4 regions of the Jeotgalicoccus sp. ATCC 8456 genome follow, and region 1 is predicted to be linked to each of the others. Evidence: riboswitches for the same ligand, from Rfam matches in the RefSeq annotation. Region 1 holds a riboswitch; each other region holds the start of a gene.
The links. A riboswitch is a leader RNA that binds a small molecule or an ion and turns the genes downstream of it on or off. The one in region 1 is predicted to bind S-adenosylmethionine.

Region 1 (8,224 bases):
GTGCGACAACCCTAGGTAGTCTTTTGGTCGAATATGGAGTGACGACTTACTTTCAAGAGGTGCTATTAGCAGGCTTCAATCAGTTTGATAGTATAAATGTATTTATAGCCCTTTTATTTGTGGTATTGATTAGTGTAATATCTCACCTGTTAATACCAAGCCATACGACGAGAGCAGCTGTACTGATACCGGTCTTACTCATCATTGCAGAAACATTTAATATTAACCCCGTTGCTATGGTGTTTATCAGTTTAATTGGTATAAATTTCTGTGTCACTTTACCTGTTAGTTCAAAAGCACTCCTCATATTTTATGAGGGAGCAAATGATAATCTTACTAGCAAAGATTTGTTCAAATTAAGTATGATACTCATGCCGATATATGTAGGACTAATGATTATGACTTATTATATTTATTGGCAGCATCTTGGATTAAAATTTTTTAATTATTATGTTTAATAAATTATGATTCGGGAATACTTAGTACTGTACGAATAATACTAATTAATTATTTAAGGAGTGTTTTTCATGGCAGAGGAAAAAGACAGCAAATTAGAACAAGCTAAAGGTAACGTTAAAGAAACTGTTGGTAACGCTACTGGAGACAAAGAATTAGAAAAAGAAGGTAAAGACGATAAGCTTGCTGGTAAAGCGAAAGAATATGTTGAAGACGCTAGTGACAAAGCTAACGATACAATTGACAAACTATCAGACAAGTTCAAAAAATAAGTGGATATATTAATGGAGCTGTTGTTAATACGGCTTCATTTTTGTAAGTAAATATATTTTTAGGAGGCTATATAATGGCTGTGAAATATGAAGTTAGTGCAGTTAATACAGGTGGACGTAAAGGTCACGTAACAACATCAGACAAGGCAATAGATTCTCCGGTTATCCCACTAGATCAAGGTGGAGAAGGTGTAAACCCTGAACAATTATTTGCTGCAGGTTATGCATCATGCTTCAACGGTGCATTTGATTTAATGATTAAAAAAGGTGGCGTTCGTGACGCTGAGCCAGAAGTCGATTTAACAGTACGTTTAGAAGAAGACGGTGAAGGTGTTAAACTTAGCGTTGCAATCAATGCAAAAGTTAAAAATATGTCTCAAGAAGACGCTGAGAAATATTTAGAACAAGCACATGATTTCTGCCCTTACTCTAAAGCAACACGTGGTAATATCGATGTAGATTTATCAGTTGAGGTTGTAGAATAGAATACAAAAAGCATGCACTCTGTACTTGTACAGAGTGCATTTTTGATTTATGAGGCAGTGATAAGTTGCTCGAAATATGATTACTTATCACCGAAATAGGTCAAAATGATGATAAGTTGTCCGAGACAGGCTCACATATCACCGAAACAATAAAACCTTTCCTAATGCTCATCGGAAATGTCGATTTCAAAGACAGCTTCTTCTTCTGACTCATTTAATAATGGCTGAAATGTCGCATTAAGTGTTTCGGGTTCGTTGACCAATCCGTATGCCATACGACCGCTGATGCTTTCACCTGGCGGCAAATCTTCTAATAGTATGTCTTCAAGCTCATAGCTTCGCATCAATTCTCCTTCAGACTCAACGACGATATCTCGACCTGTCGGAAAGGTTTCTTCTGAGTTGTTTTCATATGTAACTTCTAAAATAAGCACACCACTCACATCTATGAGGTTAGTTTCATTTCTCTCATCGGTCAGATATGCATCATCAATGGTGAGTGTGATGTCATCAATCGTTGCAGATTCACCAATTGCTAAAAGGTCTGTATCAGCATCGTTTTCTTGTTGCGCACTATCGGTATTTTCTTCGACATCTTCTTCTGTATCATCTACGATTGAGGATTCTTCTTCGATTTGTATAGTTTCTGAGTCTACTTCGCTACTGCAGCCAGCTAAGAGAAGGCTAGCACTTAAGCTCGTGTATAATATTGTTTTCTTCAATTAAATAAATCCTCCTGATCGTATTCATATAAGTATTAAAATCATCACTGCATACCAATACTAATTATAGTACAATACAACATGATATTTAAAAACTTTTTATAGAATAAAATTCAAGGGGCAAAATAATGAATACTACTAAGATTGTCGTCACTTTTTCAGGTTATAACTCTGATGCAATAAATGAAGAGATTGAAGCTGCAGAAAGTCACTTAAGTGATTTTGATATAGTGGAAATACGAGGGGATGTGTTTGATGCTTTAAATCGACAGGATCACGCATCAATTGTAAGACGAATCATAGATAAGTTTAAAGCTTTCGATAAAGAAATCATCTACACGTACCGAACTTCTGGAGAAGGAGGCAAGGGCTCAAAAACTACGGTTGAATATCAAGCGCTTTTACTAGAGGTTTGTAAGTCTATGGATATTGATTATATAGATATTGAAATGTCAGTGGGTAAAAAAATAGTGCAGGAAATTATTGAGACTGCAAAGACACATCAAATTAAAACGCTACTGAGCTATCATAACTTTAAAGAAACTCTTGATTACGATGCACTCATGGATTTACTTAGTCAGATGAATCAAGTTGAAGGGGATGTGTTTAAGTTTGCCCTCTACCCTACAAACGGTGAGGATGTAGATACAGTTGTAGACGTTCAAAAAACAGCTAAAGCTCAATATGGGCATAAAGTCATCGGAATATCTATGGGTGAGCTAGGTAAGCGTACACGCGTGTTAACAGGCGACTATGCCCCATTATTTACTTATGGTTACATCAGCCGAGATGCGGCGCCCGGACAAATTCATATAAGTGAACTAAGGAAAGCGTTAACGAGTTTATGATAATTTTTACACAGAGTTTACGTTCTAATAATATTTAGATGTTAGAGTAAGGTTAGAAGATAATATACACTTCTTAAATCCTAAACCCTGGCCCAAAACCTCCCCCAAAGGTTTTGGGTTTATTTTGTGTTTTAAGTGTATAAAATATTATTTCTAAGGTAGAATTAACCTAAGATGACTTTCTATTTTAGGAGGATATAATGATAACTTTTTATGAGTATTCAAAATGTACAACTTGCCGTAAGGGGAAGAAATTTTTAGAGGATAACAACTTAGAATTCACTGCCATAGATATGGTCGAAAACGTACCGTCAATCGATACGCTAAAAGGTATTGTAGACCGTTCTTCATATAACGTAGATGATTTCTTTAATAAAAGAGGGGGCAAATTTAAAGAACTTGATTTAAAAGAACGCTTGCCTGAACTTTCAGATGACGAAAAGTTTGAATTGCTTGCAAGTGACGGTATGTTAATCAAGCGACCAATGGTTGTATTAGATAACCAAGTTCTTTTAGGTTTTAAAGAAGAAAATTATGAGCAAGCTTTATTGAATTAATCTTCTTGCCTGTAGTATGATGAATATGTAACAATATATATGATAAGTTAAAAGGGAGGTTTTAGCGTGTCATTACCACAAGATCTAAAATACAGTGAGGACCATGAATGGGTAAAGGTTGAAGGGAATACTGTAACTATCGGTATTACTGATTTTGCACAATCTGAACTTGGTGATATTGTGTTTGTTGAGCTTCCAGAGGAAGGCGACGACGTATCAACAGGTGAATCATTCGGTAGCGTTGAATCAGTTAAGACTGTTTCAGAATTAATCGCTCCAGTTTCAGGTTCAATCGTTGCGATTAACGAAGAGCTTGAAGATAGTCCTGAACTTGTAAATGAAAATCCATATGAAGGCGCTTGGATGCTGAAAGTTGAACTTTCAGATGAAAGCGAACTTGATAATCTTCTTGATGCTGCTAGTTATCAAGCAGTTATCGAGGGTTAATTTTAAACTCTGGACATTTGTCCGGAGTTTTTTAAAAACAAATATTTATTACTTCTGGTGAATTTGTATAAAATTAAACTAAGGGTGATACGAATGAATCTTTCTGATAAGGTACTCATTGTTGAAGGCAAGACTGATAAACGTCGCTTAGAAGAAGTGTTAGTAGAACCGGCTCAAATTATTTGCACTTTCGGAACAATGGGTATTTCCAAATTAGATGAAATTATCGAACAGCTAGGTGATTCGCAAATTTTTATATTATCCGATGCGGATAAAGAAGGAAGAAAAATTCGTCAATGGTTTAAAAAACATTTAAGTGAAAGCACGCATATTTATATTGATCCAAAATTTGGAGAAGTCGGTCGTTGCCCGCATGACTATCTAGCTAACCTCCTCTTAAGACACGGTTTTTACGTAGATAATGCGTTAATAATGAAAGGTAAGTTTTATCGTGAAGGAAATAATTTCAACAGCAGATTTATTAAAGAATACACAGGATAAGGACAGTTATATTATCTTTGGTTATGCCACGATGTGTAAGACATGTGAAATTTCAGAATCCATGTTGAAAGTCGTCACTGAGATGAAGGATATCTCATACGAGAGAATTAACTTGAACTACCATAAAGACTTAATAGATAAGTATCACATACGTTCAGCACCAGCCTTGCTGTTATTTAAAAATGGTCAACTTGTGAATGCACTCTATGCTTTTCACTCAGTACCATATTTAAATGAAGTATTAGATGAATTCCTGGTTGACTAGTAGAGAATAGTCTGATATTATAAATCTCAATCGAATAGAACTCTTATCAAGAGTGGTGGAGGGAAGTGCCCTAAGAAGCCACGGCAACCGTCTTAATGACAAGGTGCTAAATCACAGGAACAAATCCTAAAGATGAGAGGCATAATGAAATTAAAAGGCCTACTCATAATATTATGAGTAGGTCTTTTAATTTTCGATCGATGAGAAAGGGTAATGTATCATGATTAATATAAAAAGTGTTTCTAAGATATTTAAAACTAAGAAACAAAATATAACAGCAGTTGACCAAGTTGACTTATCGATTAATCACGGTGAAATATTTGGGATAATCGGCTACTCAGGTGCAGGGAAATCCACCTTAATCAGATTGTTAAATGGATTAGAAGATGTAACTGAAGGTGACGTGATTGTCAGTGGAGATGACATCAGTAAAATGTCCAAAGGTGATCTTCGAAATAAACGCCAGAAAGTGTCTATGATTTTCCAACATTTCAACTTACTGTGGTCAAGAACAGTCGCAGAAAATATTAGTTTTCCAATGGAAATTGCAGGTGTACCAAAAAAGGAACGCCAGGCACGCGTTGATGAATTAATTAAACTTGTTGGACTAGAAGGTAGAGCACATAATTACCCAAGTGAGCTATCAGGTGGACAAAAACAACGTGTCGGTATTGCTAGAGCCTTATCGAACAAGCCTGAAGTATTACTATGTGATGAAGCAACTAGTGCCTTAGATCCAGAAACAACTGATGAAGTTTTAGATTTACTTGTTGATATTACAAAAGAGATGAATCTAACCATCGTCTTGATTACTCACGAAATGCATGTGATCAGAAAGATATGTGACCGTGCAGCAGTGATGGAGAACGGTAAGGTCGTTGAAGTGGGTTCAGTAATTGAATTGTTCCAAAATCCACAATCAAGTGTAACAAAACGCTTTGTTAAGGATGACATTTCAGATGATGACCACCAACTTGCAATTGAAGAACTTAAAGCATCGTTCCCTACTTCAACAATTGTAAAATTAAACTTTGTAGGTACAAGAACAAAATCTCCAATTGTTTCTGAAGTTATAAGAAATTACGGTTTAGATGTAAATATTTTATCAGGTAATATTAAACAGACGAATCAAGAATCATTTGGACATTTATATATTGCCTTAGATATCGATAATGAGACCCTTGAATCAATCTCAAATGAGTTTAAGAAGCACGATGTCACATTGGAGGTTGAAGCAGGATGAACAGTGTAATTGAAGAATTTAAAAATATGTTTAGTTTTGAAAATGTGAAATGGGATGCAGTATTTGAAGCGACTTATGAAACGATATATATGACTGTGATTGCAACGATTGCAGCCTTTATAATTGGACTCATTTTCGGTATTATCTTGTTCTTATCTAATAAGAGTGAAAATGTTCCCTCAAAACCGCTTTATGGAACGACATCCTTCATCGTCAATCTCTTTAGAGCGATTCCATTTATCATTTTAATTATTTTACTTATGCCATTTACAAAAGCAATCATGGGTACAGTAATGGGCTCCAATGGTGCCTTACCCGCACTGATTATCGGTGCCGCACCTTTCTATGCACGTCTAGTTGAAATTGGACTTAAAGAAATTGATAAGGGTGTAATAGAAGCGGCTGAATCAATGGGTGCGAACACTTGGACAATTATTTGGAAGGTGTTGATACCAGAATCATTACCGGCTCTAATTTCAGGTATAACGGTAACATCCATTATGCTTGTTGGTTCAACTGCGGTTGCAGGGGTTATCGGTGCTGGTGGATTAGGTAACTTAGCTTATATGGTTGGCTTTACAAGAAACCAACCGGACGTCACACTTGTTGCAACTGTGGTAATTCTAATCATCGTTTTCGTCATTCAAATTTTAGGAGACTTTTTCTCTAAAAGAGTGGATAAACGCTGATTATATAATATAAAACTATATAGAAAAGAGGATTTTGCATGAAGAAATTTTTGAGTTTCGTTACATTGTTTTCAGTTATTTTAGTTTTAGCGGCTTGTGGAAATGATTCTGAATCTGATTCAGAAGGTGAATCAAGTGATGGAGAAGGTGCTGAAATTACTGTTGCAGCATCACCAGCACCACACGCTGAAATTTTAGAAAAAGCAGCAGAAATTCTTGAAGAAGAGGATATCACAGTGAATGTAGAAATCGTCAATGATTATACAACACCAAACCGTTTGTTAGCAGATGAAGAAGTCGATGCAAACTTCTTTCAACATACACCATACTTAGACGGTGAAATTGAATCACATGGCTATGACCTAACTAGCATCGGTAATGTCCATATCGAACCTATGGCAGTATTCTCAAATGACTATGATTCACTTGAAGACATCCCAGACGGCTCTACTATCTTAGTATCTAATAATCCTGCAGAAGAAGGACGTTTCCTTTCATTCTTCGTTAACGCTGGCTTAGTAGAAATCGAAGAAGGCGTTGAAATTCAAGACGCAACATTTGATGATATTACTGAAAATCCTCACGACTTTAACTTTGATAACAATACAGCACCTGAGCTTTTAGTTAATATGTATGAAAATAATGAAGCACCTGCTGTTATTATTAATGCAAACTTCGCAATTGATGCTGGATTGAATCCAGTTGAAGATTCAATCGCAGTTGAAGACGGAGAATCACCTTATGCCAACCTAGTTGCTGTTAGATCTGGAGATGAAGAACGTCCAGAACTACAAAGATTAATCGAAGTCCTACAATCAGATGAAATCAAGCAATATATTGATGAAGAGTACAGTGGTAATATTATTCCATCAGAATAAGTAAGAAAAACCTCACTCGACTTTCAAGTCGAGTGAGGTTTTTAATGAACTATGTTAATAGTATATACATTTTTCATCATATCGTTAACACGATCATCAACATAAATGAAACAATCAAGTAGATAAGGGAGTATCTTAAATTCATTTCTGCCCATCGGTGTTTATTGTGTGTAGTATAACCTCGAACAGATAGCACAACCCATCCTAAGGTCAATAAAGCTGACACAATTGAAAAGATGATACCGAGTGATTCAAAGAGCATAATTGGTACGGGCAACAAAGCGAGCACATAATATAAGTTCTGGCGAATTGATGCCTTGGTGCCAATGACAACTGGGAGCATTGGTATGCATGCTCTAGTGTAATCATCGAGTCTTTTAATAGCGATTGAAATTGTATGAGGTACCTGCCAAATAAGTAAAATGTAAAACAACATTAGGGGTACTAAATGATTCGCTGGTGTAATAACGGCCCAGCCAATTAATGGTGTAAAAGCGCCTGAAATACTACCGATTATCGTATTGATGGTATAGCGTCGTTTTGACCAAAAGGTGTAGAGAACGACGTAGAAAAACCAGCCAAGAAATGAGTAGATTCCTGCTTCAATATTCACCAAAAAAATTATGATCAATCCGATGATTGTTGTAATGATTGCAGCAATTAAGACATTTCTTAAAGAAAAGTCACCTGTAACGGTAGGGCGCTTTTTTGTACGGTCCATTTGTGTATCTAGGTCATGCTCGAACCAGTTGTTAAACATGAGAGCACCAGATATGACTAAGGTGCTGGAAACCATGGTCATGAAAAAAGTGCCAAGATGATCGTAAAATGACTGGTGGGTAAAGTGTAAAGCAAGCCAAA
Region 2 (8,224 bases), 910 kb from region 1:
CATACACGCACCTGCAGATACACCGATGACATACTGGAAATTAATCTTGTCTTCTAAAAAACATTCGAGTACCCCAGCAGAATATATGCCTCGCATTGCTCCGCCTTCTAAAACTAAACCTGCTTTTGACATAACCTATTGCTCCTTGTCTTTATATCTATTTAATTACAAGGTATCATAAAATTTATTTCTTGGTCACCTATTCAGATTCATCTTCAACATATTCTAAAATATCTGCAGGTTGGCACTCCAAAGCTTTACATATCGCATCTAAGGTGGAAAAACGAATGGCTTTTACTTTTCCTGTTTTTAAGTTTGATAAGTTAACATTTGAAATTCCAACTTTTTCTGCCAGTTCACCTAAAGCCATCTTACGATCTGCAAGCATTCTATCTAATCTCACTACTATCATCTTTCACCCTCCTAGACCGTTGCATCATATTCATCTTGGAGAAAGGCGCCATATTGCATCGTTTTGGCAATAATCCAAATTAGAATACCTGCAAAAATTGTTATGAAGTTAAAGCTCACAGTACTATCAATATTTAGAAACTCTGCAACTTCAACTGGTAGTGAAGACATAGCTAAAGCGTTCGACACTAAAGTGGATGAAAAATAAGTTAATAGTGTTTCCATCAGTGATAATAATACGAAACTATAACCGATATACTCAATGTACTTGCTGTTTTTGGGAACAAGGATATCCCCTTTACGTAAATTATTCAACCATCTATTTAAGAAATAGATAATTAGAAACATCGGTACGATACTGAGTGTTGAAACAAATGCAGTAATAACAAGTAAAGTTTTGTCTAGAGTCACGGATGATAGTAAATCATCTGTAATGGCGAGTGAAAACCCTTCTCCTTCAAATGTAAAATTTGCGGGTATACTGCTCAAAATATTCATTAATGAATCGACGGGTACCATAATAAGTACGAAACTTGCGACTAAGGTTGCCAATGTTGCGATACCTACAAGTATTAATGCGATTAGCGAGATGACATACACAACAGAAACTAGTGCTTTAAAGCGCTTGTGTGAAACGATTTGATTAGTCATAATATACCTCCTGTTTTTTTGGTAACTTAAATATACAACAAAATTTAACTTAAATCAATATATTTTTAATGTTTATCATTAAATAATTAATTTTATTCGTGTTATATAATTAATTTATTGCTATGCTAAGCGTTTATTGAGAAAATAAAAGTAACATAAGTATACGCTTACAAAGGAGCTTTCATGAATAAAGAAAATATTAACCGTCTCATTTATATGTACATATTAGTATTTGTAGTTATCGTCATTGTTCAAATTATGTTTTTAGATGGTATAAACTGGGCAAGTACCATTGTCATGCCAGCCCTTGTTGCTTTACTCTCACTTGGCTTTCGTTCAAATGTGAAAAAAGATGAAGAAATTGCGCGTAAAGACGAGGCAAACTACAGAAATAAGAAAAACAAAAGGAACGAATCTTAGTATTTTTACTAAGATCCGTTCCTTTTACTATATTTTACAAATTAATTGAGGTCACTTTTGTTTCAGTGTAAGGTTCTAAACCTTCAATTGCACCTTCTCTACCGACGCCACTTTCTTTTAGGCCACCAAATGGAATATTTGCAGCACTAGGTGCACCGTTATTCCAACCGAGCACCCCGAAATCTAAGACATCTGTTAAATACACACCCGTCGCATAGTTTTCAGTGAAGTAATATGCAGCTAAACCAAATTCTGTACCATTTGCCTTGGCCACTGCCTCATCTAAGTTACTGTAGCTTTGGATCGGGGCAAGTGGTCCAAAAGTTTCCTCTTTCATACACAACATGTCATCGCTGACATTAGAAAGGACTGTGGGTTCTATGAAGTAACCTGCTTCTTTATTACCTTGTCCACCAGTTTCAACTTTCGCACCTTTACTGATCGCATCTTCTAATTGATTCATGACCTTATCATAGCCATCTTCATCAATTAAAGGCCCAATTTTTACTCCGTCTTCCATACCATTACCCATTTTTAACTCTTTAACTTTTGCTGTAAGTTTTTCTGTGTATTCTTCTAGAACATCTTCGTGAACATACAGTCTATTTGCACAGACACAAGTCTGTCCCGAGTTCCTGAATTTGGAGGCAATCGTACCTTCTACAGCTTTGTCAATATCTGCATCCTTATGAACAATTAATGGTGCATGTCCTCCTAGCTCCATCGTTACATTTTTAACAGTTACAGATGCGTCACTCATTAGTTTTTTACCTACTGCTGTTGAGCCTGTAAATGTGAGTTTCATAATCTTATCAGATTTTGTAAATATCTCACCAGCATCTTTACCAGAGGCATTGACGTACTGTATTACACCTTTGTCAAAACCTGCTTCTAATGCTAAATCAATAAATTTCATTGCGGATAATGGTGTCGCACTAGCCGGTTTTACAATAAAGGTATTTCCCGCTGCTACTGCTGGAGCCGCTTTTCTGGCCATCATTGCAACTGGGAAGTTCCATGGTGTGATTGCCGCAACGACACCAATCGGATGGCGCGTAACAACGATACGGTTGTTTTCTTTTGAAGAAGGTACTGTACGTCCATATATACGTTTAGCTTCTTCTGCGTAATATCTAATATAACTGTTTGCATAGTCGACTTCACCCAGCGCTTCAGTTAGCGGTTTTCCGCCTTCTTTCGTTACAAGTTCTGCAATTTCTTCTTTATTTTTATCAATTTTGTCAGCCCATTTAAAAAGTAAATCGGCTCTTTCATAGGCAGTGAGTTTCTTAAATGATTTAAAAGTCTCATCTGCTAAGTCTATTTTCTTTTCTATATCATCTTGACTATCTTTCTGCACTTTCCCAATTTCTTCTCTTGTTGCGGGATTAATTACAATAATTTCTTCTGACATTGTTTTTCCCTCCAAAAATAAAATCGTCCTATAAATAATTATAGGACGATTATTTTCAATTTACAAAATTTAAGATCACAGGCTCTGTTCTAAAATTGCATCTGCAATTTCATCTAAGTCTTTAACCGTGTATTGGAATCTGCCATGGAAAACATATTTCAAGAAGAATGCTTCTAGGTCTTCTTGGCCGACAATTACACGGATTGATGGATCTTCTGAGTAGTTTGTAATTGAATAGTTACCATTATCTTTAGGATTAAAATATATAATCGGTACGATATCGTATTGTAATTTCAACTTGTTTTTAAGCTTCTCTGCAGTAATCTTCGTCTCATCGATGACACCATTATAATGATTAACAGATACGTTTTTCTGATCTGCCTTTTCGAAGATTAATGTTTGTTCTCGTTTCTTATCTAGATCGAGTAAGTCGAAGAATGATTCTACATAAGGCACTGTTTCAAATTGTGCTTCATTCACACCATGTAAAATGTGTCCACTCCAATACTTAGAATCAATCAAGTAGATACCTGTACGTGTTAAAACTAAATGGTCGATTTTACGTGTATTCGTATAATTTCGTGAAGGTAGGAATACATTAGATAAGATAATCATATCGGATTCGCGGATTTTCTCATCTTTGACCAACTTATCTTTTAACTGAATCAAAGCTAAGTCTGTTAAATATTCACCTTTGTCTACTGAGAACTGATGTAAACTTGATAATTTGTTATCGAGTAAAGTCGTATCATTATAATACTTCTCATTTAAATTCGATAATTCTTTTTTGTGCTCAAGTCTTTCTGCTTCATGTTCACTTTCGTACTTCTGTACTAAAGATTCTTTTTCCTTAGCGTGATTGTTTTCAACAACTTTCGCTTGATTGCGATGTTTAAAGTAATAAACTAAAAACCAGATTACTACTATAAGAAGAACGACAGCAATCGCAATAAAAATGGGATTAGTAAAGATTTCCGTGTTCATAACATTCCTACTTTCCAACAGTGCTCACCTAGCGATTTCTTAATAATTCTTTAAGCGCATCGACCTTATCTAATCTTTCCCAAGGTAAGTCAATGTCCGAACGCCCAAAATGGCCATAGCTTGCAGTCTGTTTATAAATTGGCTTTCTTAAGTTTAACATATCTATTATTCCATCTGGTGACAAATCAAACAGCGCTCTAATGACTTCAACAATTTTATTTTCATCATATTGTCCCGTTTTAAATGTATCAACAGAGATAGATACTGGTTGAGATACACCAATTGCATATGCTAATTGGATTTCACACTTATCAGCAATACCACTCGCTACAATATTTTTAGCAATATAACGGGCTGCGTAAGCTGCTGAACGGTCCACTTTTGTTGGATCCTTTCCAGAGAATGCACCACCACCATGACGTGCATATCCGCCGTAAGTATCCACTATAATTTTACGACCCGTTAAGCCAGCATCCCCTTGTGGGCCACCGATTACAAAACGACCTGTTGGATTGATGAAGTATTTAGTTTCATCATCTAAAAGATGTTCAGGTACAACTGCTTTAATCACATGCTCTAATAAATCATCATATATTTCAGAAGCAGGTATGTTCTCATGATGTTGGGTTGAGATAACAATCGTATCTACACGGAGCGGCTGACCCGCTTCATCATATTCAACTGTCACTTGGGACTTACCGTCTGGTCTTAAGTAAGAAATCGTCTTATCTTTTCTTACTTCTGTTAGACGTCTTGAAATTTTGTGAGCAAGTGCAATTGGTAAAGGCATAAACTCTTTCGTTTCGTTCGTTGCAAATCCGAACATTAAACCTTGGTCACCTGCACCAGTTGAAACCCCTTGTGATTCTCTCGTTTCAAAAGCATTGTTAACACCAACCGCGATATCTTCTGACTGTTCATCAATACCAGTTAATACTGACATCGTCTTATAATCAAAACCATACTTAGCATCCACGTAGCCTATTTCCTTAACAGTTTCACGAACTGTCTTAGGAATATCTACATAAGTCTCAGTACTGATTTCCCCTACAATTAAAGCAAGTCCTGTATTAACTACAGTTTCACATGCCACTCTCGCATATGGGTCACCTTCTAAAATCGCATCCAAAATCGCATCAGAAATCTGATCTGCAATTTTGTCTGGGTGTCCCTCTGTGACTGACTCTGATGTAAATAACTTTCTTTCTGACATTAAAATTCTCCTTTATAGCTAAATTAGCTATCTCCTAAAGCAAAAAATAAAGCCTTATTCTCCACATAAATATAGAGAAAAAGGCTCGCCCTTTTCCCTTATCGCTCAGAATTACTCTGCATTCTTTAGCACCTTTCTTGAAAAGGAGGTTGCTCTGGCTTCACAGGGTTTGATCCCTCCACCACCTCTTGATAAGAGATAACTTAGCTATATATTACAATATTGATATGTGATAATCAAGATTTAGACCAAATCAAACTAATATAATAAGTTAAATTTATTTCTTAAATTAGAAATGTGCATCATTACTTATAGATGTACTCTTATTATAGTGTTATCGTAAAAAGTAATGTGTTATACTAATTTCTAAATAATGCGTTTTAATTCAAATATTTTTGGAGGCGAATCATGGTTAATCACAAGAGTTTAATCGAGGACTTAGTCGCTAAATCCTCAACACACAAACAACTATCAAACAGTGAACTAGTAGAGGCTTCTTTACGACGTGGTGAAGCTACATTAACAAACACTGGTGCCCTGCGTGCTCAAACTGGTGAATATACAGGCCGTAGCCCTAAAGATCGTTTTGTCGTAAAAGATAGCGTATCTGAAAATAAAGTCGATTGGGGAGAAGTTAACCAACCGATTTCTGAAGAAATATTCGACAATTTGTTTGAAAAAGTGACTACATACTTAAATGAAAAAGAAGAGTTATTTGTTTTTAATGGCTATGCTGGTGCTGATCCTCAGACTCAACTAAAACTACAAGTTGTTAATGAATTTAGTTGGCACAACATGTTTGCTAAAACTATGTTTATTCGTCCTGAGACTAAGGAAGAAGCATTAGCAATCGACGCTGAATTTACAATTGTCTCTGCACCAACTTTTAAAGCAGATCCTGCTGTAGATGGTACAAAATCAGAAGTATTTGTACTCGTTTCCTTAGAGAAGAAAATTATTCTTATTGGTGGTACTGAGTACGGTGGAGAAATGAAGAAATCCATCTTCTCTATCATGAACTTCTTATTACCTGAACAAGGTGTAATGAGTATGCACTGTAGTGCAAATGTCGGTGAGAACAAGGATGTTGCACTATTCTTCGGTCTATCTGGTACAGGTAAGACGACGCTCTCTGCAGATCCTGAACGTGATTTAATCGGTGATGATGAGCACGGCTGGAATGAAGATGGTGTATTCAATATTGAAGGTGGTTGCTATGCTAAAACAATCAACCTATCAAAAGAAAAAGAGCCCGAAATTTTTGAAGCAATCAAATTTGGCTCTGTTTTAGAAAATGTTGTTATTGATGAAGAAGGTAATCCCGATTATGATGATGATGCATTAACTGAAAACACACGTGCCGCTTACCCACTTAATCATATCGATAACGCACGTATTCCATCAGTTGCAGGTCACCCGAAAACAATTGTCTTCCTAACTGCAGACGCATTTGGTGTATTACCACCTATCTCTAAGTTATCTAAAGACCAAGCAATGTATCACTTCTTGAGTGGATTTACATCGAAACTTGCAGGTACAGAACGTGGTGTCACGTCTCCACAACCAGTATTCTCAACATGTTTCGGTTCACCGTTCCTACCATTACATGCAACAGTATATGCAAATATGCTAGGTGACTTAATTGATAAGCATGATGTTAACGTCTACCTGGTTAACACAGGATGGACTGGCGGAGAGTACGGCGTTGGTAAACGTATGGATCTCAAACACACTCGTTCTATGGTTAGACGTGCAATCAGCGGTGAATTAGAACTTGGTGAATTTGTTAAAGATGATGTCTTCGGATTATCTATCCCTACTGCTGTCACAGGTGTTCCTGAAGAAATTTTAGCGCCTGCTAATACTTGGGAATCAAAAGATGCTTATAATGAAAAAGCACAAGCACTTAAAGATCAATTCATTGAGAACTTCAAAAAATTCGGTGAAGAATCTGCAGAAATTGCAGCTAAAGGCGGATTTTAAACAATAATTAGATACAAAACGGACCCAACAATTATTCTTTGTTGGGTCCGTTTATTTTACTGACAACCATGTTCTCTTACTTCATTATATAGATGAAGAATACATTCATCTTTTAACAATTCGCTTTTATCTTCATCATCAATATCTTCTATTTGTGTGACTAACTTAGGTCCTAGTGTTTCCTGATAATCTTGTAGTCCATCCAAGCGTTCTATGTTACAACAGAATGCGGCTTTACTAAAGGTATCTTCACCGTCATTTACTGTGTATGTTCCAACGAAATGTAAGTTTACTACCAAACCACCTGTTTCTTCATACAGCTCTCTTTGAGCTGCTTCAACAAGTGATTCTCCTTGTTCAACTTTACCACCGGGAAATTCTAATCCTCTTTCTTTATGATGCGTCAACAGAAACTGATTATTAAGTTTAGGAATAATTAGCACATGATCTGTCTGATCGACATACTCATATTTTAAGGTAACATCGCGTCCTTTAAAGTCTTTAAATGTTTTCATTTAAACTCCTCCCCTTGCAGTCTACGTATTATCGGCCTACAATAACTGTACTACTATTAAAAGGTGATTGACTAATGAAAAAAATTCTAATCAGAGCAGTTCATTTCTATCAAAAAAATATTTCCCCCATGTCACCGCCAACTTGTCGTTTTTACCCGACTTGTTCAAATTATGCAATCGATGCTATAAATGAACATGGCGCAATCAAAGGGTCGTACTTAGCAACAAGGCGTATTCTTAAATGTCATCCCTTCCATGAAGGTGGGTTCGATCCGGTACCAGTAAATACAAAGAAGAAAAAATCTAAATCTTAGTATCATCTTTCAATACCTTTTCATCTAGGTCTAGAAACATATTTCTATTAATTGTTCTAGATATCTTTCCAGTTGATGTTAATTTAATCTCATCAACATAGTGTATTTCTCTTGGAATTTTATACTTCGCTAAATGCTCATAAAGATGATTTAATAGACGGGGCTTATCTACAGGTTCTTCTAAAAGTAAAACGGGAACCTGCCCCCACTCGTCATCATCTTTTTTAATAACCACACAGCGATTCACTTCATCAAGCATATAGACAACATCTTCTATTTCTTTCGGATAAATGTTCTCGCCACCACTAATAATTAAATC
Region 3 (8,224 bases), 210 kb from region 1:
CGATATAGGTAAGATTATTAAAAATATGACCGAAGATTTAGAAGTAGATATCGCACTGTATATCCTTCTACAGGCAGTCGAACAATACTTTGGAATACTTCATGATATTGAAGATGAAGTGATTGAGTTTGAAGAACGGCATGGTGATAATAAACGGGACCCTAAAATTAATGCTGCAATTTTTGATTTAAAACGAAAGGTTTTTCGTGTTAAACGTGTAATTGTTCCGATGTCGGAATTAGTCGATAAGTTTTCAGAGGAAGAAGAAATATTTAACAGTGAGAATAGTGCGCGTATATTAAAGAAAATAAAGGCAAAAATTGATCGTCAGAAGCTAATTATCACCTTCTCTGAAGAGATGATTGACGAGATAAAAGAAAACTATATCTCATATAATTCTTACCAGATGAACCGGGTGATTAATGTACTTACAATTATTTCAGCGATCTTTTTACCACTGACTCTGATTACAGGGATATACGGCATGAACTTTAAATTTATGCCAGAATTGAACTTACAGTTTGGTTACTTTATTACCCTAGGTATTATGCTGTTGATTAGTATTGGTATGCTCGTATTCTTTAAATATAAGAGGTGGATGTAAATGGTAAAGGAAATATTCAAAAAGAGTTTAGATAAGTTGAACGATGAGCAAAAAGCAGCGATTACTAAAGTGTACGATTGGATTGAAAATCATTATCCTGACTTTGAAGGCCAAGTAAAGTGGAGAACACCGCTATATGTAAAAGAGGGTAGTTTCATCATAGGGGTCAAGCCGGCAAAACATCACTTTTCTATTAACCCAGAACCCAAAGGCATAGAAGTATTTAGCGATAAAATCAAGGCAGCAGGTTATAGTCATGAAAAGATGACCTTCAAAATAAAGTATGATCAAGCGGTGGATTACGATTTATTAAAGGAGATTATCGACTTTAATATTGAGGATAAGAAGGATTTAGACACATTTTGGAGATAACTTAATATGTATTTTGAAGCGGATTGCATCAGTCAATCCGCTTTTTTTAATGCCTAAATATAAAATCTATGTTTACATTCTTTAAAATTTCATGCTATGATACAAATCGTAACAATTACGAATAGTAATAATTACGATTTAAAGGAGAGAGATTATGAAAAAGAATGTATGGGTGTTTGGTGCAAGTTTAGTGTTAACGATGATGGCTGCCTGTCAGAATGCAGATAGTGAGGAACAAACAAGTGAGGACAGTCATGAAAATCATGATCATCATGACCACGACCACAGTGAAGCAGTTCAAACGGCAACAATCGAAGGCTTAAATGATCACTATCATACTGGAGACCAAGTCGAGCTTTCAGTTACAACAGGTGAAGAGACAGAAGGTCACTGGCATTGGTATCAGAAGTCTGATGATGAAGAGTGGGTAATAATCGAAGAAGAGTTTGAAGATACACTTAATATAGAAGCTGTAGACGGTCAAAAAATAAAAGCGACATTTTATGATGAGGACCATAACGTAATTGCTGAAAGTGAGCCGGTTGAAATACATATTGATGATCACAATAGTGATGTCTATAACGGATACTTTGAAGACGAAGATATTGCCGACCGTGACATTTCAGATTGGACAGGGACATGGCAATCTGTCTACCCTTATCTAACTTCAGGTGAGCTTGAAGAAGTTTTTGAACATAAAGCAGAAGACGGTGATAAGACTGCTGAAGAATATAAAGAGTATTACAATACAGGCTATGAAACGACGATGAATGAAATTGAAATTAAAGAAGATGGCACAATTTCCTTTGTCAGTGGAGAAGACACAATCACCGGACAGTATGAATATGATGGCTATGAAATTTTAGAATATGAAGCGGGCAATAGAGGTGTAAGGTTTATCTTCGAACAAGTGAATGGAGATGAGGATGCACCAGATTATATTCAGTTCTCTGACCACATTATCGCACCAGAAAAATCTGGTCATTACCACCTTTACTGGGGAGATGATAGAGAAGCCTTACTAGAAGAAATGGATCACTGGCCAACGTATTACCCTGAAGATCTAACAGTAGATGAGATTAAAAAAGATATGTTACAACACTAGAAAGGATATACAATGAAGCAGTTTTTAGTTTTGATAGTGACGGTATTGGTGTTAAGTGCCTGTAGTCAAGGTGAAGCAACCAATAATGATAAGTTAAAAATATATACGACTGTTTATCCTCTAGAGTATTTAGTCAATGAAATTGGTGGAGAGACAGTTGAGACCGAATCGATTATCCCACCTGGTGCTGACGGTCATTCTTATGAACCGACTATAAAGGAAATGACTCATTATGCTGATGGAGATGGTCTAATCTATGTCGGTGAAGGCATGGAGGCATTTTCTAGTAATATTGCAAGTGCCTTAGAAAACCAAGATGTGGAATTAGTAGAAATTGGTCAATACAACAATCTATTTGAAGGTCATCATGAAGAATATCAAGGATTTGAAGATGAAGCTGATCAGGAAGTTATTGAAGGTCAAAGCGACCACTACCACACTGGTGACGTTGTTGAATTGACTGTAACAGACAATGAAGTAGATGAAATTCAGTGGTCGGTCACTGAAGAGGGCGGCTTTGAAGCGGTTATGAAAGGCGATTCATTTGACCATGAAGCGGGTGAAGAAAGCTTTTCTGTTAAGGCAGAAGGTCTTAAAAACGGTGAAGTCATTTATACAGATTATGCCGATATCATTATTGATAATCATGATAATTTTGACCCGCACATCTGGATTGATCCTTTAAAAATGATTGAAGTTGGAGACATTCTTAAAGATGAACTGATTGCTTTAAATCCAGAACATGAGGCTCTTTATGAAGAAAATTTTAACAACCTTCAATCAGAACTAGAAGAGCTGGATGAAAAGTTTAGTGAAACTTTAGATGATAAAGAAAGTGCTAAAATCATCGTGCCACATGCAGCCTTTGGTTATTGGTCGCGTTATGGTGTGGAACAATTAGCGGTTTCTGGTTATTCAATGAGTGATGAGCCTTCACAACAACAACTAAAAGAATTGAGTGAGACGGCCCAGGAAAACAATTTAAATTATGTACTATTTGAGCAAAATAGTTCTGGGAAAATATCTAAAGTCGTTCAGGATGAAATCGGAGCAGAGCCAGAATACATTCACAATATGGAAGTATTAACAGAAGAAAATATAAGTAATGATGAGGACTACATTTCACTAATGGAGAAAAACTTACAAGTTTTAGATAAAGTGACTGAGTAAATATCTGTTAACTTCTTTGAATTCGGGTATATTAAATAAAGAATTCTAATGAGGTGACAGGATGAAAGATGACGGTGTGATTTATTTAAGTAGAAAAGATGTGCCTAAAAATTATGATCCGAAGGGCTTTAATTTTACCTTATTTGGCTTGATTGTCCTCGGTGCATACTTATTGTTCATTATCTTTGATTTGTCATACAGAACTTTCAATAACATTGAAGAAAGTGCCTTTAATCGTGCCTACATCATAGCGATTATTGTATTAGTTGCCCTGGTCATGGGTTTTATCTTCAAGGCAGACAAAGGAGATAAGTATTATCAACTTCATATCTCAGAAAGTGGGATAATTATTAAATTTAGACGTGGTGAAAACGTGTTGATAAAAGAAGATATTACAAATATCACTATAGAGAACGATGTTATCACTGTAATTAAATTTTTAAATGGAGATGAAGTACTTAGAGAATTGAATCATGTTCATCTAAATCATGAGCAGTTTATTTCTCGTTTAAAACAGTATAATTATCCTGTTGAAGATAAGACTAAAGAAGGTTAAATTTATAAGAAAAGGGTATGCATTTTAATAGTAAAAGAATAGTTGTAATGTTATTATTCTTTTTAATGTATTGAAAGGATGGAATAGAATGGCGTACGATATAATCATGCTCGATGACTTAACTTTAGATGTAAAAGAACTCGTTAGAGATAAAGAAGAGGGTACTGTAAACATCGTTTTCGATGTGGCGAGTGAAGATTATCACTACTTATCAAAACACTTGTATCAAGAACAATTTCGTGTAAGAATTCCAGGGAATGATAATGAAGAATTCGAAGCGAAGATTGTTAACTTCTCAACATCTCTAGACAACTTGTATGAAGAAGACAATGTTGGAGAGTATAATATTACTTTGAAAGTCATAGATTAATATGCGTATAAGTATATTAGACCAGGCACCAATTTCAACACACATGACAGCAGAAGAAGCACTGGGTAATACTGTGAAACTTGCAAGTGTTGCTGATCAATTAGGGTATACTCGGTTTTGGTTAGCAGAACACCATGGAATGAAAGGTTTATCCTCAAGTGCACCGGAGGTAACGCTCGGTGCAATCGGGATGATAACTAAAGAGATTAGACTAGGCAGCGGTGCAACACTGCTGCCTTATTATAAACCATTAAAAGTAGCTGAAACTTTTAATACACTGCTCGTACTTCATGGTGATCGGATTGACGTCGGTATCGGTCGTGCCCCGGGCGGAGATAACGTTGCCTCTGAAGCACTAAGTGATAATTATCTTGGGCATGTCTTTAAGATGCCAGACTTAGTCAGTGAATTAAAAGCATTGTTAATGAATAAGAGAGAAAACTTGAAGGTTATGCCAGATAGCCAGCATAAAGTCAAAATGTGGATGCTCGGTACCAGTGAAAAAAGTGCGATCTTTGCAAGAGACAATCAGTTGAATTACTGCTATGGGGAGTTTATGAGTGGTCAGTCAACAGGCGAAGTACTATCGACCTATAAAGCAGATAGCAATAAAGGGGAAATCATAGTTACGGTCAACGCTTTTTGTGGAGGAACGTATGAGGAAGCAGAAAGAATGGCGAGACCTTATTTAGTCAATCAAGCCTTAAAATCAACTGGGCGAGAATTTTCTGGCATACCTTCATTTGATGAAGTTTCAGCAATTGAATTGACCGAGGAAGAAGTAGCTGAGCTCAATAAGGTCCGTGACAATGTCATCATAGGAGATGCTGATTTTGTGCGGGATAAGTTGATGGCATATCAAAGAACTTACGGTGTTGATGAGTTAATGATAGTGACGATTACACATGATTTTACTGATAAGGTTAATAGTTATAAAAGAATTGCTGAAGTGATGTAAAATAATTAAGAAAAGCGTTGAACCTTATAGAGTTCAACGCTTTTTTTGTGATGTTGATGATAGCGGGTGGCCCGCTGTAGTGATCACAGAAAGCCGAAAAGTAAATAACGGCCCGCTGTGACCACGACAGAGAGCCGATAGCTATAGAGATATTATAAAACATTAATTTTCAAAGCGGCTTTTATCTTCTATGAAGTGAGTGGCGACCATGCATAAAGCGCCAAATACTAACATACCACCGGCAATGAAGGTAATCTCACGGTATGAAAATCCGTTAGTCAATAAAAGTGAACCGAGTGATGCACCGATTGAGTTTGAAAGGTTGAAAACTGAAGCGGCCAAAGTTCCGGCTAAAGCGGGTGCGGTAACGGCTGCAAAAATAATCTTAGAATTCAACATTGGAGAAATTCCGAATGTGCCTAAGCCAAATAGTCCAGCGGCAAGGTAGGCAAGATATGGAACTTCTAACATAAAGGTTAAACCGAATAAGACGATGGCTAAGAACAGAATAACCAAAGTAACTGCGCCAGTTAGTTTTCCGGGTTGGATTCGCCCAGACGAAAAGTTACCAATGACTGCAAAAGTACCAAACATTAGCATACTAAAAGTGACCCCAAAGTCTCCCATACCAGCAATGTCTCTTAACATAGGTTCTAAAAACGTATAAGCAGTAAATACACCTGAGTATCCAAAAATAATCGTAATCATTAACATGATGACATTCTTATCTTTTAATGCTGACAATTCACTAGAGATTTTCGGTGCTTCACCTGTCTTATAGTTTGGTGTAAATAATATTAGACCAAGTAAGTTGATTATGCAGAGGGTAACGATGATCCAAAAGACGATTCTCCAGTCTAACAAGGCACCAATGTATGAACCAAATGGTACACCGAGCATCACTGCGATGACGAGTCCACCATTCACTAGGGCAACCGCGCCGGTTTTCTTATTTGGTGGAGAAATTACCATCGCTAAACTCATCATGACACCGAAGAATGGCGCATGCATAGAAGCGGATAACAAACGCGATAATAGTAGTACTTCAAAATTTGGTGCGGTCGCGGCAACAATATTAGAAACTATAAATATAGAAATTAAAATTATTAAGAGTAATTTCGGAGACAATCTCAACGTTAATAATCGAATCACCGGACCAAACACAGCAACACTGAGTGCATAAACACTTAGAAGTAAACCGGTTGTAGAAACTTCAACGTTTAAATCTGCAGCAAATTGAGTTAATAAACCGGTAACGACATACTCTGTCATGCCGACTGCAAAGGCACCGATCATAAAAATTGTAATGACAAGTTGTCTTGAAGCTTGATTCTTCATATTAACCTCCTTACTAAAAGCATAAGAGATATACTATTACACATTAAAAACAAAGTCTATATTATATATAAAGAAAGTGTTTTCACTTAGTGATTTATAAGTTATTTGACAGAATATTATGTCTAGTGCTAATATAATATTCAATTAAATAAATAAAATTCTTATCCAGAGAGGTGGAGGGAAAAGGCCCGTCGATACCTCAGCAGCGGACCCTTAGGGGTACTGTGCTAATTCCTTGAAGTTCTTGTAACTTAAAGATGAGAAGATGGACATGTAAAGCACTCCTCTTTTAAATCTTAAACAAGATAGAAGGGGATTTTATTTATTTAAAAACAATATTGAAAGAGGTTATTACATGTCAGCACCATTTAAAGCAGATCACGTCGGAAGTTTATTACGTCCTGTCAGAATACATCAAGCAAGAAAAGACTTTGAAGCAGGTAATATCAGTAAGGACGAATTATTTAAAATAGAAACAGAAGAAATTGAAAAAGTTGTGGATAAGCAAATTGAAGTCGGACTCAAGGCTGTTACGGATGGCGAGTTCCGCCGACGTTTTTGGCACACTGACTTTATGGAACATGTTGGTGGCTTTGAAGGCTATATCCCTGAAGAAGGTTACTCATTCAATGGCATGAAGACAGAAGCCTATAATATCCGAAACATCGGTAAGATTTCTTTCGATAAAAACCATCCACACGTGAAAGAGTTTATCCTGTTTAAGGAAATCGTTGGAGACAGAGCTGTTCCAAAACAAACGATTCCTTCACCTAACCAATTTTTCAACTATGGTGTACGTAATAAGGAAATCTATCCGGATATTGAAGAATATACAGATGACATTATTGCAGCTTACCAGGATGCCATCTTGGCCTTCTATGATGTCGGTTGTCGATACTTACAGTTAGATGATGTTTATATTGCAAGACTAAATACTGAAGAAGAACCGTATCAAGAGAGTGGTTATAACCGCGAACAACTTATAGATCTTGCTCTAAGAGTTGTAAATGGCGCCCTAGAAGTGAAACCAGAAGATATGGTAATTACTACTCACTTATGTCGAGGAAACTACCGTTCAACTTGGGCATTTGAAGGATCATACGCCAAGATTGCACCTGTCTTATTTGCTAAAGAAAATGTTGATGGTTTCTTTTTAGAGTATGACGATGATCGTTCAGGCGATTTTGAGCCTCTAAAAGAAATTCCTGATGGTGGCCCGGCTGTTGTGCTCGGTTTACTGACTTCAAAAAGTGGTGATTTAGAAGATAAAGAAGTGATCAAAGCGCGTATTGAAGAAGCGACCAATTATGTGCCTAAAGAACAAATTCGTTTGAGTCCACAATGTGGATTCTCTTCAACACACCACGGAAATGTTTTAACTGAGGAAGAACAGTGGGAAAAATTACGTTACGTCATTGCACTTGCTGACGAATTATTATAAGGAAACTGCCACTCATGGTACAATCATGAGTGGTTTTATATATTTAAAGGAGTATCGTTATGGCGAAATATTATGCAGTGCGTAAAGGACATCAAACAGGCATCTTCACTAATTGGCCGGACTGTCAAAAAGCAGTTAAAGGTTATAGTGGGGCAGAATTCAAATCATTTAAAACAAGACAAGAAGCTGAGAATTATATAGATAATTTAAAAAATGAAATAGTAGATATTCCTAAAGGTGCCCTTGTGACTTATGTGGATGGTAGTTATGACAAAAGAAGTGAAAAGGCAGGCTTTGGTGCGGTGTTTAT
Region 4 (8,224 bases), 460 kb from region 1:
CACCTGTAAATCCGTCCGGTACTTTAATCCAACCAAAGATACCCCCGTCGATATGTTGAATTGGAATATTTAATGACCTTAAAGCTTCATTAATATATGTCTTTCTCTTGTTAAAGATTTCATTTTGTTTTGGTATCAGTTCATCTGCATGATCTAAGGCTGCCACTGCTGCATCCTGAGTGACACCAAAGACACCAGCATTTGTATGATCTTGGAATCTATTAATGCTTTCAATCATGTCCTTATTGCCGACAGCAAATCCTATACGATAACCTGACATATTAAATCCTTTTGACAGTGAGTAGACTTCAATGGATTGTTCAAGATTTTTATCACTCGTTAATATGCTCGGATGTTGTTCGTTAAAACCAAATGCTGCATAGGCGAAATCATGAAGGATTTGTGTATTCGTACCTTTAAAGCGTTCAATTGTTTCGTCGAAAAATTCTTTTGTTGCAACTGCACCGACTGGATTAGAAGGATAGTTTAAATAAATTAAATCCGTCTCTTTAAGTTCTCTTTCAAGGGCATCGAAATCTGGTAAATAATTATTTTCTTCAAGTAAAGGCATATCGATGGCCTTTGCCCCCGCTAATTCAACAGCTGTAATGTAATCGGCATATCCTGGGTTTGGCAACATAATTCCAGAGCCAGGATTTAAATGTGCAAGTGGGAAATTAACCAAGCCGTTTTTTGTACCAAATAAAATTGCGATATTCTCATCATTTAAATCGACATCATAAGTTCTCTTGTAAAAATTTTTAATACTGATTTTTAATTCTTCTTTCCCACGAAAAGAACCATATTTTTGGTTTTCTTCCTTATCAATCGCTACCTTGACAGCATCGGTAATAACTTTTGGTGTCAAACCATCAGGGATACCCACTGCTAGATTTAAGAGTGGTTTTTCCCCTGTTTCTAATTTTTTGTTCATCATGCTAGAAAAGTAGCTCGGACTTAAACTATTCAATAAATCACTCGCCATTATTCATCCTCCTCTGGTTTATCGAAACCTTGGAAATCTGCATCAATGACTTCATTAAATTCTTCAGATTCTACAGCATTGATAAGGTCTTCTTCCATTTTGCTTCCGGCATCTTCACCGTTAATCACGATTTGATTTCTAAAATATTCGTTCATATTCTCTAGTGACAAGGCATCTTCTAACTTCATATTACTCGCAAGCGCAAAGTTTCCTGGCACAAGAGACAGACCAATCTGATCGACACTTCTAGGCAGTTGGCCAGCATCTTGGAAGATAAATTCTAAGTTTTTCTTGTTATCGATAATGTCTGCTTCTTCGATGGCAAACATGTCAGCATCTTCACTAATTGTTATGAGCCCAGCATCTTGTAAAGTTAAGAAACCGCGTGAAGCGTTAACAGGGTCTAAAGGCAGAGCCACTTCACTTCCTGATGTAATACTGTCTATGCTGTCGAATGTCCCACTGTATAGCCCCATAGGCGCAGTTGGTACTTGAATGATATTTTTTAATTCTGTATTATTTTCTTCATTATAACTATCCATGAAGAGTACATTTTGAAAGAGGTTAGCATCAATATCACCATTGGCTAATGCATTATTCGGTTGAATATAATCACTGTACTCAATGACTTCAACTGAATAACCTTCTTGTTCTAGTACAGGCTTTAATGCGTATGTGGCCATATCAGCAAATGGTCCACTAGATGCACCAATAGTAATCACTTCACCTTCATCCTCATGGAGTAAAACTGTTGTTAGAACGATGACAAAAAGTGTACCAATTAAAAATGTTATAATACCTCTCATTACTTATCCTCCGCTCTGTTTGCAAGTCGGTCGCCGACCCACTGAACAATTTGTACGATAATGATTAAGACAACCACTGTCACAATCATCGTTAATGTGTCATAACGGTAATAACCGTATCGTATGGCTAGGTCACCTACACCACCACCACCGACAACGCCTGCAGTCGCTGAGAAAGCAATAATTGAAATAATTGTTAGCGTAATCGCTTGGGTAATACTCTTTTTCGCTTCTGGTAACAAAACATCCGTAACGATTAAGAAAATTGAAGCGCCACCAGCAATACACGCTTCAATCACTCCGTCCTTAACACCGTTGAAACTAGATTCAACGAGTCGGGCAAATAGTGGTACTGCAGCTATTGATAAGGCCACACTTGCAAATACTGGCCCATGTGAATCATTGACTAACCAAGTTGCAAAAGGCATTATCGCAACGATTAAGATAATGAAAGGGAATGACCGTATAATATTCATCACCCATCCAAGAACACTGTTTAAAGGTTTAATTCTAAAAAGGAGTGGATGCTGTGTAATATATAAAAGGATACCAAGTGGTAAGCCTAATAACACTGCAAAAAATATTGAAATAGAAACCATTTGTACGGTCTCAAGTAATGCTTTATATAAAATTGGCCATAACTGACTGAAACTATCCAATGTAACCCACCCTTTCTATGCCGTTCGTCTGGTCAATATGACTTTTCAGTCTATTAATTTCTTCTTCTTTACCAGTCACTTGGAACATTAAAAAACCAAGTGGTTGATCCTTAATGTATTCAATACGTCCATTTAAGATGCTTATGTTTAAATCAAAATTACGGTAGAGTTTGTTGAGATAATTTTCCTCTGCATTTTCACTGAGAAACTGTATTGTAATCACTTGATTCTCACGCGTTGCCTTAAACTGATTAGGGACTTCAAAATTATAAATTTCTTGAACAAAGTCTTTAGTAATTTCATGCTTAGGATGACTAAAGACATCGTAAGTATGACCTATTTCTAAAATTTCGCCTTTAGACATTACACCGACCCGGTCTGCAATCTCTTTGATGACTTCCATTTCATGAGTAATAACGATAATCGTAATACCTAAATCCTTATTGATTCGATTCAATAATTTAAGAATACTCTTAGTCGTGTCTGGATCTAAGGCACTTGTTGCTTCATCACAAAGCAAAATGTCAGGATCATTTGCAAGTGCACGAGCAATACCGACTCTTTGCTTTTGCCCTCCACTTAAATTTGATGATTTAATTTCAGCCTTGTCTCCAAGACCAACCAGTTCCAATAGTTCTTTGATACGGGCTGTTCTGTTCTTTTTATCAAATTTTGAAGCTTTTAAGACAAACTCAATATTTTCATAAACGGTCTTAGATTCAATGAGGTTAAACTGCTGAAATATCATGCCAATTTTCTGTCGTTTCTGTCTGAGTTCATGCTTAGTGAGCTTTGTTAAATCTTCACCAGCAACTGTTACAGAACCCGTTGTTGGTTGTTCTAATAAGTTGATTAGTCTAACAAGAGTAGATTTACCTGCACCTGAATATCCGATTAAACCAAAAATCTCACCTGATTTAATTTCTAATGATGTTTCTTTTAATGCTTCAACCTTACGACCTTTTAATTGATAGGTTTTTGAAACGCTCTCCAATTTTATGCTCATGATCTACCTCCTCTTTAAAATAAAAAAACCATTCATCATGTAGACAAATGGCGATGTTTGATTATCTTTCAAGCCGATGCCTGCAGGATTTAGCACAGTACTTAAATAAGCCCGCTGCTGAGACTTCATAGGGCCCGACCCTCCATCTCTCTTGATAATTTCATATTCAATTTAGAGTAATACTATAGGATTTAATTCTAAAAGTCAATATAAGGCGACTCATTACTTTGACCGAGATAAGCAAATCTCGAATGACAACGTACACAGACATACCGCTTCTCATAGCCCTTCATACGTTTAGTAAATTTATAATTACAGTGCATACATTGATAATGATGTAAAATGCCTTTGTATCTATAGGTTCTTGTTAATGAAATATTGAGCTTCTTGAGTGTATTCTTAAAATAATCATCTTGATCTCGGTAAGGTTTATTTATTCGATATAGACAAAAATGCACACATTCATGGTGTAGGACATCAAGAATTACGTGCCTCGGATTATTGTCGATAAAGGATTTCGACATGACAATCTCTTCGTTAATAACCCTGTTGTATCTCGTCTTAATTACAAAAGCGCCCAGTTTGGCTGTCATTCTATTTGAGATTCTTAGCGGAATATTAAAATCCACATTAAAAAACTTTTTTGAGAATGTTACCGCATATTTTAATAATTCTTTTTCGTCCACCTTACTCACCACTACTTATAAATAGTCATAAAAAAAGAGAGACTCGAAGTCTCCCTAACAGATAAATAATATAATATGATATCTAGGCCAAAGGCACTATCAAAGAACGATTGAGCTAATAATATGAAATATAGCTATAAATTAATAGGTCGTTCTGTTATGTATTTCTTAATATATTTTCATTATATTTTAATCTTTGGCTTATTTCAAGCCTAAATGTGAAATAATTAAGTTTGTAATGTCTTTGTAATATATGCCCGAATGTTTCAAGTATTAGCCTATAAACAGTATTATAACGCAGTTTGATAAGATTACAATGACAGTTATTTCAAAATTGCGCTTGAATAATGTGTAAATCTACAGTAATTATTTTACTGCTTGTTTCAGTAAAATCTCTAACCTCTTGCTGAATTACATGCCAACCGAGCGGGGTCATCTTGATTAAGTCTTTTAAAGCAGAATCATCCAGTTCAACTTCATATGTGATTCTCTCTTCGGAAATAACATCTACTTTATTTCTCAATAATTCCAAGGTATCCGTATTCTCATATTCTTGACTATCACCGGCTAAGGCCTCTCTAATTTCTTTTAAGTACTTGCTACCAGGAATAACTTTAATCAGTATGCCGTTCGGCTTTAATATACGATGAAATTCTTCATAATTCGCAGGAGATAAGTAGCTTAAAATAACATCTATACTACTCTCTTTAAACGGTGTATGTCTTAAATCACCGACCACCCAGTTTTCATGACTATAGTTTTTACTCGCGAGTAAAACGCCATCTTTTGAGATATCTAATCCAACACCATGAGTGTTATCTTTATCAACTAGTTTTATAATTGAACTTAAATGTGAACCTTCACCAGAACCTGCATCAAAAATAAGGTGGTTTTCATTTGGAAGTGCATTAATTATATCAGCAATTTTTTGATGAATTATTTTGTAAAGATTATGAACTAATATAATATTATACCTCGCATCAAATAAGTCTTGATCATACATCGATGATACTTGTTTTTGCAACATGTTGACATAGCCTTGTTTTGCTAAGTCATAACTATGACGATTTACACACACTAAACGATTTGAATCGACGACATTTAAATCAGCACTACAAATCGGACACTGTAGATTCGATTCTAATTTCTGAAAACCAAGGGCTGCAATTTCTCTCTTTTTCATTAATTCACCTACTTTATTTCTATTACATTATGAATTGTAAAAGAATATGAATTTCTATAGTACTCAATAACTTTAAATGGTATTCTACACATAAACAAGTTTTAATGGAGGATTAAATGAAGCGATTCATGCTATTACTTGAAATATATTTAGTATCCACAAGATTAGGCTTAACTTCTTTTGGTGGACCCTCTGCTCACCTTGGTTACTTCCATACCGAGTATGTCGAGCGTAAAAAGTGGATGGACGAAAAGAGCTATGCTGATCTTGTCGCACTTTCTCAATTTTTACCTGGTCCTGCATCCAGTCAAGTGGGTATCGGCGTCGGTGTGATGCGCGGTGGCGTTTTAGGTGGTATCATCTCATTTTTAGGATTCACCTTACCTTCAGTCATTGCACTGATCATTTTTGCTAGTCTTTTAACAACCTTCAATATTGCTGATTCTGCCTGGATTCAAGGCTTAAAAATCGTTGCCGTTGTCATCGTCCTACATGCAATACTTGGCATGGCTAAAAATTTAACGCCTGATTTAAGTCGAAAACTGATTGCACTCTTAGCAGTAGTTATTATACTTATCTTTCCATCAGTCATTACACAAGTTGGTGTTATTTTAATTGCCGCACTGCTTGGATTTTTAATATTTAAGAACCATGAAGCTGATACTAAAAGAACTTTGTTCCCAGTTAACAAGACTTTTTCCATCATTTGTTTAAGTTTATTTTTTATACTGTTATTCCTACTACCCATGTTAAGAGAATTCACAGGAAATTATTGGATATCGGTTTTTGATAGCTTTTACCGTGCAGGATCCTTGGTGTTTGGAGGTGGTCACGTTGTGTTACCACTTCTAGAGCAAGAACTTGTACCAATGGGTTGGATTTCACAAGAGGCCTTTTTAGCAGGCTATGCTGCAACTCAAGCCGTCCCAGGGCCGCTTTTCACTTTCGCTTCATATCTCGGCACTGTTATGAATGGCTGGATCGGTGGCTTATTTGCAACATTTGCAATTTTCTTACCAGCATTCTTACTTATTTTAGGCAGCCTGCCCTTCTGGGATATGATAAGAAATCATGCTAAAACAAAAGGCGCTGTAATGGGGGTTAATGCAGCAGTGGTTGGTATTTTAATTGCTGCACTCTACACACCAATCTCAACTTCTGCCATTAACCAACCAGCAGATTTCGCCTTAGCTGCAATACTATTTGTCATGTTGAATTACTTAAAATCTCCGCCTTGGCTCATTGTAGTTAGTGGTGCAATTGGTGGTATATTAATTTCCTTTTTATAAGATAAGTCCCTGAATACCAATATTGGCATTCAGGGATTTTACATTCACTCTGGTGTCTTTGATTTATTCATACCAATCACAATATTGATATCAGTATGATCCACAATTTTATTTTGACTTTCATCAAAAGCTTCAATAATTCTCATATCCGCACTGTCTAGATTAAAATCGTGGATATCTAGATTTTCAATCATTCTATCTTTATTTACAGACTTAGGAATAATAACGATACCATTATCGAGGTGCCATCTAAGGATGACCTGCGCGACGGTCTTCTTATGCTTCTTTGCGATATCTTGTAATTCTTTTTCCTCTAAAATACCATGTTTAGCTTCTGCTAACGGTCCCCATGACTCTACTTGAACGCCATATTCTTTCATCACCTTGATTGCTTCTTTTTGTTGTAAAAATGGATGCAGTTCTATTTGATTAATCTGAGGTACAATCTCATTATTCATAATCAAATCAACTAATCGTGCAGAATCAAAGTTTGAAACCCCAATCGCTTTAATTTTTCCTTGCTTATATAATGCTTCCATAGCTCGGTATGAACCATAATAATCCCCGAATGGCTGATGAATTAAATATAAATCTAAATAATCGGTCCCTAAACGCTCTAGGGTTTTCTCAAATGCCTTTAAAGTTGATTCATAACCTTGATCTTCCACCCATAATTTACTAGTAATAAATAAATCTTTACGATCAATACCTGATTTTTTAATTGCAGTACCAACACCACGTTCATTGCCATAGGTGGCTGCTGTATCAATGTGTCTATATCCAACTACTATTGCATCTAGTACACATTTCTCAGTTTCTTCCGGTTCAATTTGAAAGACACCAAAACCTTCTATTGGCATTTCAACACCATTATTTAATGTCACGAATTCCATGCTTTCTCCCACCTTGCTTATGTTTATTATTATTATACAATATTAAAGACCAAGTACTTTAAATTTTAAGAACTTGGTCATAATTATTTCATCCTATTCGTATATCTCGTCAGGAACAGTTATACCATCATCATCAAATTTCCCATAATCTTTATATATACCAGACATTTCTAAGTGAATTGCACCCTCACCATTCTGAGATGGTGTTGTAGAGATATAGGTTACTTGACTCAATTCATTTGTTTCCCTATCTAAAACACCAACGATGGCATTCACTTGTTCATCTTCAACACCATTATTGATTTCTGCTCCAAATATCTGACCAAATGTATCATGAATTTCCATACCATTTGAGATGTTATAAAGATAATAATAGTCATCATCTACTTTAACATCGAGTAGTTCCTGGTTTTCCATGAAGACATCATACATATTACTATATGTGGGATTATAAACGTCCTCTACATTCCCTTCTGTAGACAGATCATTCCATTTACTTCCATCATATTGGAAATATATTTCTTCACTTGCATAAACAGATGGTTCTAAGTCCTCGCCATTATTCGCAACTTCAGAGTAAACTTCTAATTCATCTTCGACTTCATAAATTTCAGCAGTTGCTTTAACCCTTTCTTCCCTCTGTTCATCATCAGATTCACCGATTAAGCGTACCATTGCATCAAACTCTGAGTAATAAGAATAAATCTCGTTTTTATC

Region 2: it holds a riboswitch for S-adenosylmethionine, as region 1 does, so the genes downstream of both, metK (methionine adenosyltransferase) here and JEM45_RS04985 (methionine ABC transporter ATP-binding protein) in region 1, are expected to answer to the same signal.
Region 3: it holds a riboswitch for S-adenosylmethionine, as region 1 does, so the genes downstream of both, JEM45_RS06125 (5-methyltetrahydropteroyltriglutamate--homocysteine S-methyltransferase) here and JEM45_RS04985 (methionine ABC transporter ATP-binding protein) in region 1, are expected to answer to the same signal.
Region 4: it holds a riboswitch for S-adenosylmethionine, as region 1 does, so the genes downstream of both, JEM45_RS02855 (methionine ABC transporter ATP-binding protein) here and JEM45_RS04985 (methionine ABC transporter ATP-binding protein) in region 1, are expected to answer to the same signal.

What each region holds. Positions count from the first base shown of each region.
Region 1 is NZ_CP066224.1:985,216-993,439, reverse strand. Features, by position in the region: gene JEM45_RS05030 (SLC13 family permease) at 1-458, shown strand, start outside; gene JEM45_RS05025 (CsbD family protein) at 528-728, shown strand; gene JEM45_RS05020 (Ohr family peroxiredoxin) at 803-1,213, shown strand; gene JEM45_RS05015 (hypothetical protein) at 1,375-1,935, opposite strand; gene aroD (type I 3-dehydroquinate dehydratase) at 2,064-2,783, shown strand; gene JEM45_RS05005 (Spx/MgsR family RNA polymerase-binding regulatory protein) at 2,984-3,340, shown strand; gene gcvH (glycine cleavage system protein GcvH) at 3,407-3,787, shown strand; gene JEM45_RS04995 (toprim domain-containing protein) at 3,881-4,288, shown strand; gene JEM45_RS04990 (thioredoxin family protein) at 4,239-4,553, shown strand; SAM riboswitch class I at 4,594-4,692, shown strand; gene JEM45_RS04985 (methionine ABC transporter ATP-binding protein) at 4,774-5,796, shown strand; gene JEM45_RS04980 (methionine ABC transporter permease) at 5,793-6,485, shown strand; gene JEM45_RS04975 (MetQ/NlpA family ABC transporter substrate-binding protein) at 6,524-7,363, shown strand; gene cyoE (heme o synthase) at 7,440-8,224, opposite strand, start outside.
Region 2 is NZ_CP066224.1:79,834-88,057, reverse strand. Features, by position in the region: gene JEM45_RS00610 (patatin-like phospholipase family protein) at 1-132, opposite strand, end outside; gene JEM45_RS00605 (helix-turn-helix domain-containing protein) at 200-412, opposite strand; gene JEM45_RS00600 (DUF2975 domain-containing protein) at 424-1,062, opposite strand; gene JEM45_RS00595 (hypothetical protein) at 1,246-1,482, shown strand; gene JEM45_RS00590 (NAD-dependent succinate-semialdehyde dehydrogenase) at 1,517-2,896, opposite strand; gene JEM45_RS00585 (nuclease-related domain-containing protein) at 2,972-3,880, opposite strand; gene metK (methionine adenosyltransferase) at 3,909-5,093, opposite strand; SAM riboswitch class I at 5,189-5,291, opposite strand; gene pckA (phosphoenolpyruvate carboxykinase (ATP)) at 5,502-7,076, shown strand; gene ytkD (RNA deprotection pyrophosphohydrolase) at 7,133-7,591, opposite strand; gene yidD (membrane protein insertion efficiency factor YidD) at 7,666-7,905, shown strand; gene menE (o-succinylbenzoate--CoA ligase) at 7,895-8,224, opposite strand, start outside.
Region 3 is NZ_CP066224.1:1,195,819-1,204,042, reverse strand. Features, by position in the region: gene JEM45_RS06165 (CorA family divalent cation transporter) at 1-604, shown strand, start outside; gene JEM45_RS06160 (DUF1801 domain-containing protein) at 605-976, shown strand; gene JEM45_RS06155 (ZinT family metal-binding protein) at 1,131-2,081, shown strand; gene JEM45_RS06150 (metal ABC transporter solute-binding protein, Zn/Mn family) at 2,094-3,251, shown strand; gene JEM45_RS06145 (hypothetical protein) at 3,313-3,807, shown strand; gene JEM45_RS06140 (DUF3219 family protein) at 3,896-4,177, shown strand; gene JEM45_RS06135 (MsnO8 family LLM class oxidoreductase) at 4,179-5,135, shown strand; gene JEM45_RS06130 (MFS transporter) at 5,298-6,473, opposite strand; SAM riboswitch class I at 6,632-6,737, shown strand; gene JEM45_RS06125 (5-methyltetrahydropteroyltriglutamate--homocysteine S-methyltransferase) at 6,829-7,914, shown strand; gene JEM45_RS10920 (ribonuclease H1 domain-containing protein) at 7,974-8,224, shown strand, end outside.
Region 4 is NZ_CP066224.1:524,896-533,119, forward strand. Features, by position in the region: gene JEM45_RS02840 (aminotransferase class I/II-fold pyridoxal phosphate-dependent enzyme) at 1-985, opposite strand, end outside; gene JEM45_RS02845 (MetQ/NlpA family ABC transporter substrate-binding protein) at 985-1,791, opposite strand; gene JEM45_RS02850 (methionine ABC transporter permease) at 1,791-2,390, opposite strand; gene JEM45_RS02855 (methionine ABC transporter ATP-binding protein) at 2,443-3,456, opposite strand; SAM riboswitch class I at 3,515-3,617, opposite strand; gene JEM45_RS02860 (SprT-like domain-containing protein) at 3,654-4,154, opposite strand; gene JEM45_RS02865 (putative RNA methyltransferase) at 4,471-5,325, opposite strand; gene chrA (chromate efflux transporter) at 5,442-6,614, shown strand; gene JEM45_RS02875 (aldo/keto reductase) at 6,659-7,507, opposite strand; gene JEM45_RS02880 (hypothetical protein) at 7,601-8,224, opposite strand, start outside.